4 regions of the Bacillus sp. M13(2017) genome follow, and region 3 is predicted to be linked to each of the others. Evidence: riboswitches for the same ligand, from Rfam matches in the RefSeq annotation. Region 3 holds a riboswitch; each other region holds the start of a gene.
What was found. A riboswitch is a leader RNA that binds a small molecule or an ion and turns the genes downstream of it on or off. The one in region 3 is predicted to bind thiamine pyrophosphate.
Positions count from the first base shown of each region.

Region 1: another riboswitch for thiamine pyrophosphate. It lies ahead of thiT (energy-coupled thiamine transporter ThiT); the one in region 3 lies ahead of tenA (thiaminase II).
Region 2: another riboswitch for thiamine pyrophosphate. It lies ahead of tenA (thiaminase II); the one in region 3 lies ahead of tenA (thiaminase II).
Region 4: another riboswitch for thiamine pyrophosphate. It lies ahead of CGQ22_RS19930 (MTH1187 family thiamine-binding protein); the one in region 3 lies ahead of tenA (thiaminase II).

Region 1 covers NZ_KZ268500.1:62,606-66,999, forward strand. The annotation lists gene CGQ22_RS00430 (sensor histidine kinase) at 1-919, shown strand, start outside; gene thiT (energy-coupled thiamine transporter ThiT) at 1,127-1,795, opposite strand; TPP riboswitch at 1,882-1,983, opposite strand; gene CGQ22_RS00440 (FeoA family protein) at 2,178-2,405, shown strand; gene feoB (ferrous iron transport protein B) at 2,402-4,390, shown strand.
Region 2 covers NZ_KZ268519.1:33,471-37,864, reverse strand. The annotation lists gene pdxR (MocR-like pyridoxine biosynthesis transcription factor PdxR) at 41-1,489, shown strand; gene CGQ22_RS28210 (D-alanine--D-alanine ligase) at 1,494-2,408, shown strand; TPP riboswitch at 2,482-2,587, shown strand; gene tenA (thiaminase II) at 2,715-3,404, shown strand; gene CGQ22_RS28200 (DUF3937 domain-containing protein) at 3,802-4,065, shown strand.
Region 3 covers NZ_KZ268518.1:4,853-9,246, forward strand. The annotation lists gene CGQ22_RS27585 (SH3 domain-containing protein) at 1-1,049, opposite strand, end outside; TPP riboswitch at 1,319-1,430, shown strand; TPP riboswitch at 1,491-1,594, shown strand; gene tenA (thiaminase II) at 1,680-2,375, shown strand; gene CGQ22_RS27595 (ABC transporter ATP-binding protein) at 2,344-3,093, shown strand; gene CGQ22_RS27600 (ABC transporter permease) at 3,093-3,845, shown strand; gene CGQ22_RS27605 (ABC transporter substrate-binding protein) at 3,842-4,394, shown strand, end outside.
Region 4 covers NZ_KZ268508.1:113,923-118,316, forward strand. The annotation lists gene CGQ22_RS19925 (non-ribosomal peptide synthetase family protein) at 1-1,101, shown strand, start outside; TPP riboswitch at 1,154-1,255, shown strand; gene CGQ22_RS19930 (MTH1187 family thiamine-binding protein) at 1,357-1,677, shown strand; gene CGQ22_RS19935 (ABC transporter permease) at 1,649-2,422, shown strand; gene CGQ22_RS19940 (ABC transporter substrate-binding protein) at 2,419-3,417, shown strand; gene CGQ22_RS19945 (ABC transporter ATP-binding protein) at 3,414-4,163, shown strand; partial or broken gene CGQ22_RS19950 (P-loop NTPase family protein) at 4,160-4,354, shown strand.

The DNA.
Region 1 (4,394 bases), on a different contig from region 3:
TATCATTGCATTTGTAGTCGTTCTTATTTTTTTAGCTTCGTTCTATTACTCAAAACAAATTGCAAAGCCATTATTGAAAATAAATGATACAACGAAGAAAATAGCGCATTTAGACTTCACAGAAAAAATACCGATTACTTCAAAAGATGAAATTGGGGATTTATCAAAAAATATTAATGTGCTATCAAATAAACTCCATTCGCATATTGGACAGTTAGAAGAAGATATTGAAAAGGAAAGAAAGTTAGAAAAGACGCGAAAAGAATTCATTTCTGGTGTTTCACATGAATTAAAAACACCGCTAAGTATTATGAAAAGCTGTATTTCTATTTTAAAAGACGGGGTAGCTGAACATAAAAAAGAGTATTATTTTCAGGCAATGGAGAGAGAAGTAGACAAAATGGATACGTTAATTTTGGATATGCTTGAGCTAGCTAAATTTGAATCTGGTACATATAAAATGAAAAAGGCTTCGTTTTATATTGATACAGTAATTGAAGATATATGTGAACATCTATCTGTGGAAATAGAGAAAAAAGAACTTCATGTTCATAAAAATATATGTTCATTTGAAGTAATTGCAAATCAAGGCCGGATTGAACAAGTCATCGTGAACTTTATTACGAATGCCATACGCTACACACCAAATAAAGAGGATATTATTATTTCTACAATAGATGAGAAGGATCGTATAAAAGTGTGTATTGAAAATAAAGGTACTCACATTGAAGAAGAACAATTAGATAAAATTTGGGATCGTTTTTATCGCGTGGATACAGCTCGTCAGCGTTCACAAGGTGGGACGGGGCTTGGGCTTGCCATTTCAAAGAACATTTTAGAACTACATGATGCTGAATATGGGGTAAAAAATACAGAAAATGGTGTGTTATTTTATTTCTATTTACCGAAAAAAGCGTAGATCATATTATCTACGTTTTTTTAATTTATTTTCATATTATCTTTACCTAATCTTTATTTTTAATCAGTATAATTTGTTTAGAATATGAGGTTATGTAAGGAGTCGATGAACCGTGCATAGCAATTGGCTAAGTATGATGGTATTTATTTTCTTTTGCGCATTTATTGTATTTTTAATTGATATTACGATATGAAAAAAGAGCGCTCATTAAGCGCCCTTTTTGTTTGCATTTATTTGATAAGCATTGATGCTTTTGAATAATCGTGGTGAAGTAAGGAATAAAAATATAAGTAAAACTGTACATAAAATAAAAGAACCGAGCATTGTACTGCCGTTTACGATTAATGAATATAACACAGCTGATTGACCTTTCGGTGCATATTGTCCCCAGAAAATAATGCCAGCAATAAAGTGGCAGAAATAGCGAGCAAAGCTACCGATAAATGTAGCAAGGATAATATAAGCAAGGACTTTCTTACCCTGGTTTTGTTTTGATGAAGGTTTGTCTTTACGGCTACCTAAATTTGATTGTTCTAAGCTATTTTCATTAGATGTTAAAAGTGCTTTTTGAATTGGACGATAGAATAAGCCAGCAAATCCAATAAAAGCAAAGGCAATGAAGTACTCAATGAATGCTTGAACAGGTGTTAAAATGTAAGCATCTCCCACGACAATTTGTAATAGTCCCCAAACTAAACCGCCTAAGAAAGCTGATTTAAAGCCCCAGCGGTAAGCAATAATAAAAATAGGAATCATAGCAAATGAAATGGAACCGCCTGTTGGAAGTTTAATTGATAATGGTAAAATGTCGATGATCATGGCGAAGGCTGCAAGAATAGCAGATTCGATCATCGCTTGTAAATTGGTGTTACGCATGTTGTCTCCCCCTAAATCCAAGTTGTACAAAAAAGAATAGATATCATAGGAGGATACGAAATACGTAAATAAAAAAGAGGTATGTATTTCGGACGTTTGCACAATCCCTGCGTTAGCATTAACTAACAGGTTCGAAGGGTCGGAACGAAGTGTTCCCTCTCAGCGGCATGGCTCCCCCTGTGATAACGAAATTCTTTATTTGTTATTGTTTATTGTAAGCGAAATGGATGAGAATGGCAAACGAATCTATTATGACAATAATTGAAATAAAATTGTAGAGAAATGTTAATAAATATGAAGTCAAAGGGTATAGTGCTCAAGAAATAGAGTGTGCTATAATTCTTTTGAAAATAATTATCATTCTCTTCGGAGGGGGAAGGTTATGAGCTTAGTAGATATTAAAATTGGTGAGAAAGTGTTAGTAAAAAGTATTCAGTCGTTAGATCAGTTACTAAAGAGAAGACTGGCTGCTTTTGGTCTTTCTGAAGGAAGCGAACTTCGCATGAAGCAAAAAGCGATGTTCAAAGGTCCTTGTACATTGGAGTGTCGTGGACAGTTAATTAGTATTCGTCATTGTGACGCGAAAATGATAAAGGTGGAATTAGCGTGAATAAGGTAGCTTTGCTAGGGAATCCGAATACAGGGAAAACATCATTATTTAATGCACTTACTGGTTCTTATGAGTATGTAGGAAACTGGAGCGGTGTAACAGTAGAAAAGAAGGTTGGTAAATTAAAAGATAAGCAAGGAACATTAATTGATTTACCAGGTGTCTATGATTTAAATCCAGTTTCACGTGATGAAGGTGTTGTAACAAACTTTCTATTAACAGAAGAATTTCAGCATATGTTAAATATTGTGGATTCTTCGCAGTTTGAACGAAATATGCATTTAACGTTGCAATTACTTGAATTTGGTAAGCCCGTTTCAATTGGTTTAAATATGATTGATGTGGCGAAGCAAAGAGGCATTGTAATTGATGTTAAACGATTATCAGAACTATTAGGTGTAACAGTCGTTCCTGTCGTTGCAAGAAGCGGAAAAGGTTGTGAAGAACTACTTGCGACGCTTAAAGAAAATGACAAAAATGCGAAAAAGCCATTCATTATTTCATATGGTGTACGAATGGATGAAGGAATTGGAGGAGTAATTTCTCTTTTAGAGAAAGCGAATTACGAGCATCCGAGATGGTTAGCTCTTCAATTTTTAAGCAATAACGAAGTAGTAGAAAAAGAGATGAAAGCATTACCAATTTATAAGGAACTTGCAGCCATTCGATCTCGCTTAGAAGAAAAACTTGATTGTACGTTGGAAGAGCACATTTACAAAACTCGTGAAGCGTATATTGAAAAGTTAAAAACAAATGTTATGAAGCATGAGAAAGAAGGAAAAATTCCTTTTTCAGAAAAAATTGATAGATTAATTACACATAAAATTTTAGGACTTCCAATCTTTTTAGCAGTTATGTTTTTTATTTTTCAGGTTACGTTTACGTGGATTGGTACACCTTTATCGGATATGTTAGATGAGTTTTTTGGTGGCCAGCTTACGGATTGGGTGACAGCTGGACTTACAAGTGTCGGAGCTTCTGATTTTATTCAAGCACTCGTTACAGAAGGTATTATTGCCGGTGTTGGTGCGGTATTAGTATTCGTTCCACAAATCTTTGCACTATTCTTTTTCATTTCATTATTAGAAGACTCAGGATATATGGCGCGAATTGCAGTTGTTATGGATAGAATTATGGAGTTCTTCGGTTTAAATGGAAAAGCATTCATTCCGATGATTATCGGTTTTGGATGTAATGTTCCAGGTATTATGGCAGCGAGAACGATTGAACAAGAAAAAGAACGTTTACTTACAGTTCTTGTAACACCATTTATGTCTTGTTCGGCACGTTTACCTGTATACGCATTATTTGCGGGAGTATTCTTCCCTCATAGTCAGGCAACTGTTGTGTTTTCTTTATATGTTGCAGGTATTGTTCTTGCATTATTAGTTACAAAAATTATGTCTCTTACCATTTTAAAAGCGGAAAAGTCTATTTTCGTCATTGAACTACCTCCTTACCGCGTGCCACAAGCGAAAACGTTATGGCTAAGCACGTGGGAGAAAGGTAAGGGATTTGTTCGTAAAGCAGGTACATTCATCTTCGGTGGTTCTGTTGTCATTTGGTTATTAAACTACGCAGGTCCATCAGGATTTGGTGTGGATATGGGAGACAGTTACTTAGCGATGATTGGTGGATTTATCGCACCACTATTTGCACCGCTCGGCTTTGGAACGTGGCAAGCTGCAGCATCTCTTTTAACAGGATTTTTAGCGAAAGAAGTTGTCGTTTCTACAATGGCAATTATTTATGCGGTGAAAGAAGATGTGCTTGGAAATGTAATGGGAGCACATTATACTGCGTTATCAGCATATGCATTTATGTTCTTTATTTTATTATATGTTCCGTGTTTAGCGACAGTAGCTGTTATTAAACGTGAAACAGGATCAGCGAAATGGACGATTTTCTCAGTCGTTTATCCGCTCGTAGTTGCTTACGTATTAACGCTCATTATATACCAAGTCGGATCCTTACTCGGATTCTAGAAGG
Region 2 (4,394 bases), on a different contig from region 3:
ATGAAATAAATATGCAAAAATGATTGCAGGGGGGAAGAAATTGTTTAAGGATTTTAAAGTTGTTAAAGATCGTCCCGTTTATATTCAATTGAAAGATTATTTGAAGAAGATGATTATGAAAGGGCATTTGCTCGGGGATCAAAAAATTCCATCAACAAGAGAACTAAGTGAATTACTAAGCGTGAGTAGAAACACTGTACTCGCTGCTTATGCAGATTTAGAGCAAGAAGGACTCATTTATGCAGTTAAAGGAAAAGGGAACTTTGTTGCGAAGGTGGATATATCTAACACTTCGTCTGTTGAAATAGATTGGAAAAATAAACTTAATACAGTGACCGCATTAGCGGATGAATTAGATTTAATGAAACATGGTGTTCGTTGGGAAAAAGGAATGATTGTTTTTAATAGTATAGCCCCGGATGAGAAGCTATTTGATGTTGAAAATTTCAAAAGAGCTTTTCTTACTCGTATGTCCATTGAAGGGGACATCGTATTGAACTACGGATATGCAAAGGGATATAGACCGTTAATGAATTATTTACTTCATTACATGGAAATGAAAGGTGTAGACATTTCCAATAAAGATATTCTAATTACAAATGGATTTACAGAAGGATTGGATATTGTACTTTCTTCTTTATCAAAAAAATCCGGGCGTGTCATTTGTGAGAATCCAACTCACCACGCTGCACTTAAGCTTTTCCGCTTACATGGACTTGAAGTTCATGGGATTGATATGGATGAGGATGGTATTGATACGAATGAAGTTGAAAAAAGCTTGCGTGAAAAAGATTTTGATTTTGCTTATTTAATTCCTTCTTATCATAATCCAACCGGTATTGTTACGAGTTCAGAGAAAAGAACGGAATTGATGAGGTTATTCTCAAAATACAACGTTCCTATTATAGAGGACGGATTTAATGAAGAACTACGTTATTCAGGTTCACATTTAGCTCCATTATTAACTTTTGCTGGAGCTGGCAATAATGTGATTTATATTAGTAGCTTTTCAAAGGTACTTTTCCCTGGTTTACGTGTAGGCTGGATTATTGCAGATAAAGAGCTGATTCATTATTTAGAAAGCGTAAAAAGAGCAAGAACGATTCACACATCTACGCTAGATCAAGCTGTTCTGTTTCAATATTTACATGAGGGATATTTTGAAAAATATTTAAAAAAGGCAAGATCTGTTTATAAGAAAAAATATGAGTTAGCTGTCGGGACATGTAACCAGTACATTCCTTTTAAAAGAATGACTGGAGATGGTGGACTTCATTTATTTATAGAGCTAGAAGAGCATATGAACGCCCGCACACTTTTACAAAAGTGTTATGAGAAACGCGTTACGTTTTCACCTGGAGATGTTTTTTACTCTGATGGAGAAGGAGCGAACACTTTCCGATTAGGATTTTCGCGCTTGAAAGAAGAAGAAATAGTTCGGGGAATTAAAATAATTGGTGATACATTAAAAAATGAAATTTGGAGTTGAGAAAATGAAAATCGGTGTTATTATGGGCGGGGTATCGTCTGAAAAACAAGTTTCAATTATGACGGGGAATGAAATGATTGCTCATTTAGATAAAAATAAGTATGAAATAGTTCCAATTACATTAAATGAAAAAGTGGATTTAATTGAAAAAGCGAAAGACATTGACTTTGCGTTGCTCGCGTTACACGGAAAATACGGAGAAGATGGGACAGTTCAAGGAACACTGGAGAGTTTAGGGATTCCTTATAGCGGAAGTAATATGTTATCTAGCAGTATATGTATGGATAAAAATATTTCGAAAAAGATTTTACGTTATGAAGGTGTAGAAACACCAGATTGGATTGAACTTACAAAAATGGAGGATCTAAATCTTGATGAGTTAGATAAGTTAGGATTTCCATTAGTAGTAAAACCAAACTCTGGCGGATCGAGTGTCGGAGTGAAAATCGTTTATAATAAAAATGAATTGATCTCAATGCTAGAAACTGTATTCGAATGGGATTCTGAAGTAGTAATTGAGAAGTATATAAAAGGTGATGAAATTACATGTTCAATTCTGGATGGAAAACAGTTACCTATAGTTTCAATTCGACATGCAGCCGAGTTCTTTGACTACAATGCAAAATATGATGATACTAGTACAGTTGAGGAAGTTATTGAACTTCCAGCAGAAATTAATGAACGTGTAAATAAAGCGTCACTTGCTTGTTATAAAGCATTAAAATGTAGTGTTTATGCAAGAGTTGATATGATGGTGAAGGACGGAATTCCATATGTAATGGAAATTAATACATTACCAGGGATGACACAATCAAGTTTATTGCCAAAAAGTGCAGAAGCAGCGGGAATTAGTTATAGCAAACTATTAGATATGATTATTGAAACATCATTAAAAGTTAGAAAAGAAGAAGGGTTTTAAGGGAATCATATAACGAATTCTTTTGATAGTTTCACGAAGTATGCTATGATGAATACATTATAAAAACAAAATATTTATCCACTAGGGGGGCCTTTTATAGGCTGAGATCAAATGTGATTTTGAGACTCTTAGTACCTGATCTGGTTAATGCCAGCGTAGGGAAGTGGGAAAGACGTTGCTATTTAATGAGTAAATAAATACTGTCAATTTCACTTTCTTTACGCCTGTAAAGAAAGTTTTTTTATTTTACAGCTTTAATAATTGTGGATAAATACTTATATTTTATACATTATTGGAGGGATTTAAATGACTTTTTCACAATCATTACGTAAAGAAGTAGATTCAATTTGGGAAGCGAGTTTTAACCATCCCTTTGTAAAAAAACTTGGTGAAGGAACGTTAGATTTAGCTAGTTTTCGCTATTATGTGCTTCAAGATTCATATTATTTGAGTCATTTTGCTAGAGTGCAAACTTTAGGAGCTGCAAAAGCTCTTGAATTAGAGACGACAGCTCGTATGGCACACCATGCTCAAAATACATATGAGGCCGAGTTATCTTTACATGAGAATTTTGCTAAAAAGCTAGGGATAACAAAAGAAGAAAAAGATAATTTTATTCCTGCGCCAACTGCATATGCGTATACTTCACATATGTATCGTGCTGCCTATGAAGGACATTTAGGAGATATCATTGCAGCAATTTTACCTTGTTATTGGTTGTATTATGAAATTGGCGAACGCTTAAAAGAGTGTCAGCCGGAAGAGCCAATTTATAACGAATGGATTTCTGCTTATGGATCTGATTGGTTCCGTACGCTAGTTGAAGAACAAATTACACGTTTAGATACTATCGCTGAAAAAGTAACAGAGGCAGACCGCAAGCGTATGAAACAGCATTTTATTATTAGCAGTCAATATGAATATTCATTTTGGGAAATGGCTTATACATTAGAAAAGTGGCCAGTGGATACAGACGTAAAAGACGTAATTGGATAAAGAATAGAAGTAATGTTATAGATAGGTATGGATCATACCTATCTATATATTTTTTCTTGTTAAATTTGCGTAAAGTCATTAGTGCTACGGATATGGCGAAATAGAATATCGATAAGTTAGCTCATTTAATTGTCTACGAATTAACTGGATAAAATTCTGTCACACTTATTTTACAATCAAAGAACGTAAAGATTGGTGGTATGAAGTTAAATAAGAAAAGAAACCGGCTCTGTTAATTGTAACGGATTTACTTTTTCTTTACGGGAATTTCTAAATCATCATGGAATGCTGTTCATACAATATGCAAATATGCATATTGTATCTTTTTGAGTTCTTTATGTGTTAAAATTAAATATAGGGATATGGAAATATAAAGAAGCAAAAGCAGGAATATCCAATGAATTTTGAGAGGTGTTATATGTTTACAAATAAGAAATTAATTCGATTTGGTTTATCTTTGTTTGTGTTTTTAGGGATAATTAATTTTACAATAAGCTATTTCCAAACATATCTTGAAACAGCAGCAGATATCAAATGGGTAATTCCAGAAATTTGGAAAACTATTTTGCTAGATGTTCCTCAAGGTATACTTGTCCTTTTAGGCGCAATTGCTTTATATGATTTCACAAAAGAGGCATCACAAAAAGACGCATCAATCTAAGTGTGTCTTTTTTGATTAGCAATTTCATAGAGAGCTTTGCTGGAGAAATAGAAAAAAAAGCCCTAATCAGGGCTTTTTTTTGTAGAAATTTCTTAACCATCATAGAAACCGGTTACTAGGAGGTGTTGGCATTTATAGTACAGAAAAATCTAAGCGGCAGACGGAAATATATAGGAAATGGCACCATAATTATTGAGAAATTAATTGAACTTAGTAAGTATAAAGATATGAAACTAGAATTTATATTTTTTAATTTTTATTTATCCCACCAATCGGGCTGTCCGTAAAAGCCCGATTGGTGAGGACTAATTAAAGTTTCACTTTATCAA
Region 3 (4,394 bases):
TTTCCCATATGACCTATTAATTGTCCAGTTTGTACTTGATCACCAGCTTGTACAGTGCGATCCTTCATATGAGCATAAACAGTTGTATATAATTTCCCATTGATTTGATGCGCAATGAAAACAACATTGCCATAGCTAGCTGAATAATAAGATTTCACAACTTTACCTGCAGCAGCAGCTTGGATAGAGACGTTTCCTGGAGCGGCAATATCTATACCATAATGCATTTGTTCCCAGCGTATATCAAAGGTTGAGCTAATTCTTCCTTGAGCGGGGAATTTGAAAGCAACTGGAATTGATGAAGGCTGATCTGTTTTAGCTTGTGGTTGATTTTGTACTACATAGTGTTTTGCTACATATCCGTATCCTGTGCCAAAACGAATTTTATACCAAGTACCTACAGTTTCTACTACTTGTACTTGTGTACCGTTTTGTAATGAACCGAGTAGAGCGCTACTTGTACTAGCGGTGCTACGTACATTTAGATTAGGTGTTGCAACAGTATATTTTGTATTATTTTGAACGGTGATTCCTTTTACTAAGGGTTGTGAACCATTAGAGATGAATGCTTTTTGTACGTAACCTGTTTGGCCATTATGCGATATTTTATACCATTCGCCTTGATCTTCTTGAACGGTAATAAACTTGCCATTTGGTAATACATCTAAAATGGAAGATTCTAAATTAGGTTCAGAGCGAACGTTTAATGCATTAGCATTAACGATGTATTGATCATTAGAATGAAGTTTGTTTTTTAGTAAAATAGCATCTTTTTGTACATAACCTACTTTATTATGAACAGATACTTTATACCACTCATTAGTTGTTTTAAGGATGTTCACTTTTGTATTAAAGCGAATTGTATCAATTGATGTGCTTTTTACGTTATCTTCTGTATGTAATGCTACTTGATCGACTTTGACATACCCAGTTTTAATATTAGATAATTGTTCAGCGTTTGCTTTTTGTACATTTGTTTCACCCATAGAAGGAAGTAAAGAAGCAATCGCTACAGTAGTTGCTGTTAAAGCAGTAGCTTTCATATTCATGGAATAGAGACCTCCTCTAGTTGTATAGTTGTAATTTTATTATAGTATAAAGATATAATATAGTGGGTGTATTCACATAAATGTAATATGAAATCAATATAAAAATAAATTTTTTGAGGATAATGATTCCTTCTTATGCAATTAATTGGGGTTTTATTTTCTAAAATAGAATGTATGTATTGTATAAATTTGATATTCTGTTAATAATTAAGAAAATTAAAAAAGTTGATGATGTCTTATTAGGGTGTTATACTGACAGTGATAATTTTATAGTTTGCTAGGAGAGCTGGTGTTGCCAGCTGAGAGTAGGCCGTAAGCCTTTGATCCTTTTTATTACCTGATCTAGATTATGCTAGCGTAGGGAAGCAATTCGGACACTAACAATGAGTCCCCGTTTCTTTGCGTATAGAAACGGGGCTTTTTTATTTGAAAATTTCATATTGAAACCACTAGGGGTGCTTGATTTGCTGAGAGAGGAATAATCCTTAACCCTTACAACACCTGATCTAGGTAATACTAGCGAAGGGAAGTGGAACATCGAATAAATGTATAACTTTATTTGCTGTAACCACTTCTTATATATAGAAGTGGTTTTTTATTTAGATACATATATTGAAAGGGGATAGAGAAATGAAATTTTGCGATAGATTATTAGAAACTGTGCAACCGGTTTGGGAGATGAGTCATAATCATCCGTTTGTAGTAGGTATGGGAGATGGCACGTTAGAAAAAGATAAATTCCAGTATTATATTATTCAAGATTATTTATATCTGCTAGATTATGCAAAGTTATATGCGATTGGTGTTGTAAAAGCAACGAATCCACAAGTAATGGGAAAGTTCGCTGAACAAATTGATGGAATATTAAATGGCGAAATGACAATCCATAAACAATATGCAAAAAGACTTGGAATTTCTATAGAGGAGATAGAGTCTGCGAAACCATCTGCTAAAAATTTAGCTTATACAAATTACATGATGTCTGTATCTCAAAATGGCACACTTGCGGAATTAATAGCAGCGCTTCTTCCATGTATGTGGAGCTATTGGGAAATTGGAAAGCGTTTAAATGATATTCCTGGAGCAAGTGATCATGAGTTTTTTGGTGAGTGGATTCAAGGATATAGTTCGGAAGAATACGGTAATCTGTGTATTTGGTTAATAGATTTATTAAATGAAATGGCAGTGGGAAAGTCTGAGACAGAACTAGAAAGATTAGAGGAGATTTTCTTAAATTCCAGTCGATTTGAATATTTATTCTGGGATATGTCCTATCGTAAGGAGATGTGGGGATTTGAGGAGCAAGAACATACTACAGTTTCATAATGTTTCTTTTCATTACGATGAGAAACCAATCATCCATGAATTAAATGCTTCTATACATGAGAAAGAGTTTGTCAGTATTATCGGACCGAGTGGATGTGGGAAAAGTACTTTATTTCGCCTTATTACAGGTCTAGAAAAGGTAAGTACTGGACAGATAGAACTGACAGAAACAAAGCACCATCCTGTAGGATATATGCCGCAAAAAGATATGCTTTTGCCGTGGAGAACAATTATTGAGAATGCTGCCCTGCCGCTAGAGTGCCAAGGTGTACAGAAGAAAGAAGCAGAAGTAAAGGCAAAGGAACTGTTACATAAATTTGGTTTGCAAGGGTATGAGAAAAAATATCCGAAAGATTTATCTGGTGGTATGAGACAACGTGTATCTTTTATTCGAACTTTATTAACAGGCGGGGAAATATTGCTGTTAGATGAACCATTTAGTGCGTTGGATGCTTTAACGAAGACCTCTTTGCAAGAATGGTTGTTTGAACAATGGCAAGAGTGGGAAAAAACAATTTTATTCATTACTCATGATGTTGAAGAAGCGTTATTTCTTTCAAACCGAGTTTTAGTAGTGGAACAGCAGCCGATAACGACTTTGACTGAGCGGACTGTACCGCTTGATCATAACAGAACACGAAAAGATTTATATAAACCGGAAGTATTAGCGCTGAAAGATGAGCTTCTTAGTATGTTACAAAGGCAGGTACTTGTGTGATGAACCGATTGAAAGAATTAGTTCCTGCTATTACACTTTCTAGTATTTTACTAGCTGTGTGGGAAATAGGAGCAAGAATTGTAGATGAGATGTACATTTTACCGTCACCTTCTGCGATTGTAATGAAGATATGGAAACTAAAAGACATATTATTTACAGTTCATTTACCTGCAACGTTATACGTCGTTTTAATAGGTGTTGTTATCTCTATCGTATTAGGTGTAGGGCTAGCGATGTTAATGAATGCGAGTACATGGATGGAGAGAGCATTTTATCCATTATTAGTTGCTTCACAAACGATTCCGATTACTGCGCTTGCTCCGCTATTTGTTTTATGGTTTGGATACACAATTTGGAGTAAGGTTGTTGTCACAGTTTTAATTACGTTTTTCCCAATTGCGGTCAATACGTATGATGGACTGCGTAGTACGAAAAAAGAATGGGAGGAGCTCTTAGTTACATATGGAGCAACAAAAAGAGATATTTTTCTTAAATTAAAGTTGCCGTCTGCTCTTCCTTATTTTTTCTCAGCTTTAAAAATTGCAGTTCCGCTTAGTGTTATCGGAGCAGCAATTGGAGAATGGCTCGGTGCACAAGCTGGGCTTGGATATTTCAGTAAGAGAATGATGACGCAGTTAGATGAAGCTGGCGTATTTGCACCTATTGTATTGTTATCATTATTAGCTATTTTCTTCGTCGTAATTATTTCCATATTAGAAAAGAAATTCATTAGTTGGAGGAAGTATTCATGAAATTTTTAAAGCGCATCTTTGTGTTTACATTATTAATTGCAATGATTGCTGGATGTTCTAGTAATTCAGCATCAGATAAGAGTAAAAAAGAAAAAGAAATAACGGTCATGCTTGATTGGTACCCAAATGCGGTACATAGCTTTATTTATGCAGCAATTGAAAAAGGCTACTTTAAAGAAGAAGGTGTAAAGGTGAATATTAAATTCCCTTCCAATCCGACTGACCCATTAACTTTAGCAGCTGCAGGAAAAGTAACGGTTGGCCTATATTATCAACCAGATGTTGTTATGGCAAAAGCAAACGAACAAGTTCCAGTGAAATCAATTGGAGCTGTCGTACGTTCCCCATTAAATCATGTTGTATCACTGAAGTCAGCAGGCATTCAATCGCCAAAAGATTTAGAGGGGAAAACAGTGGGATATTCTGGAACACCTTTAAGTGAGATGTATTTAAAAACGATGGTAAAAGAAGCTGGTGGTAATCCAGATACAGTGAAAGTAGTCGATGTTGGCTTTGATTTAGTACCAGCATTAATTACGAAAAAAGTGG
Region 4 (4,394 bases), on a different contig from region 3:
CAGATTTCAAATGTCTTTTTAACAGGAGCTACTGGTTATTTAGGATCACACATATTATATGAATTGCTAAGAGATACATCTGCTACTATTTATTGTTTAGTAAGACCAACCAAAGATGTGCAGCAAAGAATTATAGATACATTAACAGGCTATTTTAATGATATATGTGAAGAATGGTTACAGCGTATACAGGCCGTAGCTGGCGATCTAGGAGAAGAGTATCTTGGGATGAGCGAAGAAGAATTTATGTTCATCAGTTCTAAGATGGATACGATAATTCATTGCGGTGCAGATGTAAGACATTTTGGAGATGTAAAACAATTTGAAAATATAAATGTACAAGGGACTAGCCGTATGCTAGCATTAGCGGAAAAAGGCGCTACATTCCATTTTATTTCTACAATTGGTATCCCGTTAGAATTAGCGGTAGATCAATGGGATACATACATGAAAACTGGTGATTTTAATTACAGTGTAGACTTAGAGAATGTATATTCAAATAGTAAACTACAAGCGGAAAACATTGTTCGTGAAGCAATGAAAAATGGTTTGCGTGGAAATATTTATCGTGCAGGTAATTTAGCATGTCATTCAGAAACAGGTTCGTTCCAACAAAATATTGAAGGAAACGCATTTTATCGTCTTATTAAAACAATGCTATTAATTGGGAAAGCACCAAATGTGAAGTGGAAAGTTGATTTCACACCAATTGATTTTGCTAGTAAATCAATTGTATCGTATTTACAAGATGCGCAAATTGTAGGAGAGACGTTACATATTTGTCATCCACATCAAATTGAGTTTGAACAATTTATACAGCTAATTGGAGAGTGTGGATACAATCTTGAAATGGTTCCACTTTCAGAATATGAAAATGCCGGACTGGAATTAGCAAAGGGAAATGAAGTAATAGCAGAGTTAATTGCTTCTCAAGTTGCAGGAGATGGAGCACAGCAATCTGAAATTGTAATGGGTACGCGTAGAACGAATGAATGGATTAAGAAAAAAGAATTGAAAGTACCAGCAATTAATAAAGAATTTATACAGCAGTTATTAGCTTATGGTGAAAAAGTTGGATATTTTCCAAAAATAATGAAATGATTATGCATGCTTTTGTTTGTTCAATAAAATAAATCATGCTACAATGAAAACGAATTAAGGACCGGGGAGCCAATTGGCTGAGAGGATGTAAGTAAACATCGACCCTCAACCTGATCTGGATAATGCCAGCGTAGGGAGTTACTTAAAGTGATGTAGCATATGTTATTCTATAATAACTTGCATACAAGGCTTTCCTACGCAGTAGGAAAGCCTTTTCTTATTTTTGAAATTTAATTTTATAAGGGGGATTTTATTATGTCACAACAAGTTACAATGTCATTTTCAGTAGTACCACAAGCGAAAACGAAAGATGTATATTCTGTTGTCGATAAAGCAATTGAAGTTGTGCAACAATCGGGAGTTCGTTATGAAGTAGGGGCAATGGAAACAACTTTGGAAGGAGAATTAGATGTACTTCTTGATGTCGTTAAACGTGCACAACAAGCTTGCGTCGATGCTGGAGCAGAAGAAGTGATTACTTCTATTAAAATCCATTATCGTCCAAGCACTGGTGTAACGATAGATGAAAAGGTTTGGAAGTACCGTGATGAATATGCAAAACCAGAAGCAATCTAAACTTATTACAACTATTTGGCTTATCCTTCTCATTGCGATATGGGAAGGATCTGTTTCATTATTTAAAATCGAACCGTGGATTTTACCAAAGCCTTCTGCCATTGTTCAAGAATTAATTGGGATGAAAGATTTACTATTACCAAATACGATGCAAACACTGCAGGAAGTTATAATTGGACTATTCTTTGCAATTTTATTGGGGACGAGCATCGCAATTATTATGGACGTTATACCGTTATTTCGTATTTTAATAAATCCATTGCTCGTTATTTCGCAAACAATTCCAATTGTTGTACTTGCACCGCTATTTATTATTTGGTTTGGATATGGGATGTTGCCGAAAGTAATGGTCGTAATACTCGTTTGTTTCTTCCCAATTGCGCTTAGTATTTTAGAAGGTTTTCAAACAGTAGATAAAAATATGCTGAAACTGTTACAAACAATGAAGGCGACGAAATGGCAAGTTTACCAGAAAGTAAAATTTCCAGCAGTGCTCCCATACTTTTTCTCAGGTTTAAAAATTGCAGTTACATATAGCGTAATGGGGGCAATTATCGGAGAATGGCTCGGTGCAAGTGAAGGATTAGGCGTTATGCTTACGAGGGCTACAAAATCCTTTTTGACTGCCCGAGTATTTGGTGTTGCAGCAATCATCGTTATGGTGACATTGTGCCTGTATTTTATCGTAGAGTTTATGGCAAGAATAACAGCACCATGGATATATAGAAAGGACGGCAGAAAATGAAAAAAGGTTTGAAAGTTATGTTAGCTGCCTTAGTAGCGGTAGGCGTGGCTGGATGTAATCCGGCGAAGAAAGAAGAAAGTAAAAGTAAAGATCAAAAAGTAAAAGTAGTATTAGATTGGTTTCCAAATACGAATCATACTGGCTTATATGTAGCACAAACGAAAGATTATTACAAAAAGCAAGGATTAGATGTAGAAATTATTCAACCGGGTGACAATGTAACAGCAGAGCAAATGATAGCATCAGGAAAAGCTGACTTCGCAATAAGCGCACAAGAAAATGTAACGTTGGCTCGTGTGGAAGGGATTCCTGTTGTATCTGTCGGAGCGATTATTCAGCATAACACTTCAGCATTTGCATCACTTAAGAAAGATAATATGACGTCACCGAAAGATTTTGAAGGTAAACGTTACGGCGGCTGGGGAGGACCAGCAGAAGAAGCGACATTAAAGACGATTATGGATAAGCATCAAGCTGATTTTAATAAAGTTGAAAAAATCATCTTAGGACAAACCGATTTCTTTAAATCAATCGGCCGTGATGCAGACTTTGAATGGATTTATTACGGATGGGATGGAATTGAAGCGAAGCGCCAAGGAAAAGAGTTAAATACGATTATGGTAAAAGACTTAGACCCAGCGCTTGATTTCTATAGTCCTGTTATTATTACGAGTGAAAAACATACGAAGCAAGATAAAGACTTTGTGAAAAAGTTTATGAGTGCAACAACAGAAGGTTATAATTTTGCAATTAAGGAACCGAAAGAAGCTGCTGATATTTTAATTAAAGCTGTTCCAGATGTAAATAAAGATTTAGTTCAAGAAAGCCAAAAATGGTTAAGTACGAAGTATCAAGATGATGCTAAAGCATGGGGAGTACAGAAGGAAGAAATTTGGACGAATTACATGAATTTCTTATATGACAACAAAGTTATTAAAAAGAAAATCGATGTAAAAGATGCTTTTACAAATGAATTCCTTCCAAGTGAAAAATGAGCGGATTACAAATAAAAAATATAGTGAAATCTTTCGATGGAAAGAATGTACTAGAGAAGATTAGTGCCTCTATACAAGAGGGAGAGTTTGTCTCCTTTGTAGGCCCGAGTGGTTGCGGGAAAAGCACATTATTAAACATGATTGCAAATGTTGAAAAACCAACAAGCGGGAACGTAACGTATAACGATAAGCAAGTACAAGAGCAAGATGTTGTTAGTTATATGCCACAACAAGATTTATTACTACCGTGGCGATCAGCTTTGCAAAATATCGTTCTTCCGTTAGAAATTGAAGGAAAGCCGAAAAAACAAAGACTGACAGAAGGAATGGAAGCATTAAAGCAGTTCGAACTAGATGAATATGCAGACCATTATCCAGATGAATTGTCTGGTGGTATGCGTCAAAGAATTAGTTTTCTGCGCACCTATTTATGTGAAAAGCCAATTATGCTGCTTGATGAGCCTTTTGGAAAGTTAGATGCATTTACAAAAATGGAAGTACATAGCTGGCTTTTAAACTCTTGGCATCAAGAGAAGCAAACAATCGTTATGGTGACACATGACTTAGATGAGGCAATCTTGCTGTCTGACCGTGTATTTATTTTATCTCAAAGACCAGCGTCAATAGTTGGCGAGGTACAAGTGAAATTACCTAGGCCGAGAACGATGGATATGTTAACATCACTCGAATTAAAAAAGGATAAAGAAGAGATTTTAAGTGTGTTAGCTCCTTATATGAAAAAATAGAAAAAGCTGATGTTTTAATTTTAGACGAACCGACTAATCATTTGGATGTAGAAACTAAGATGGCTTTACAGGAAGCGTTACAACAATACAAAGGAACGGTTTTAATTGTCTCACATGAACCTTCTTTCTATGAATCGTGGATAACAAAAGTATGGAATATAGAAGATTGGAATGCTGAACAATATGAATAAAGAAAAGGCATTAGCTTTTATGGGCTAATGCCTTTTCTTT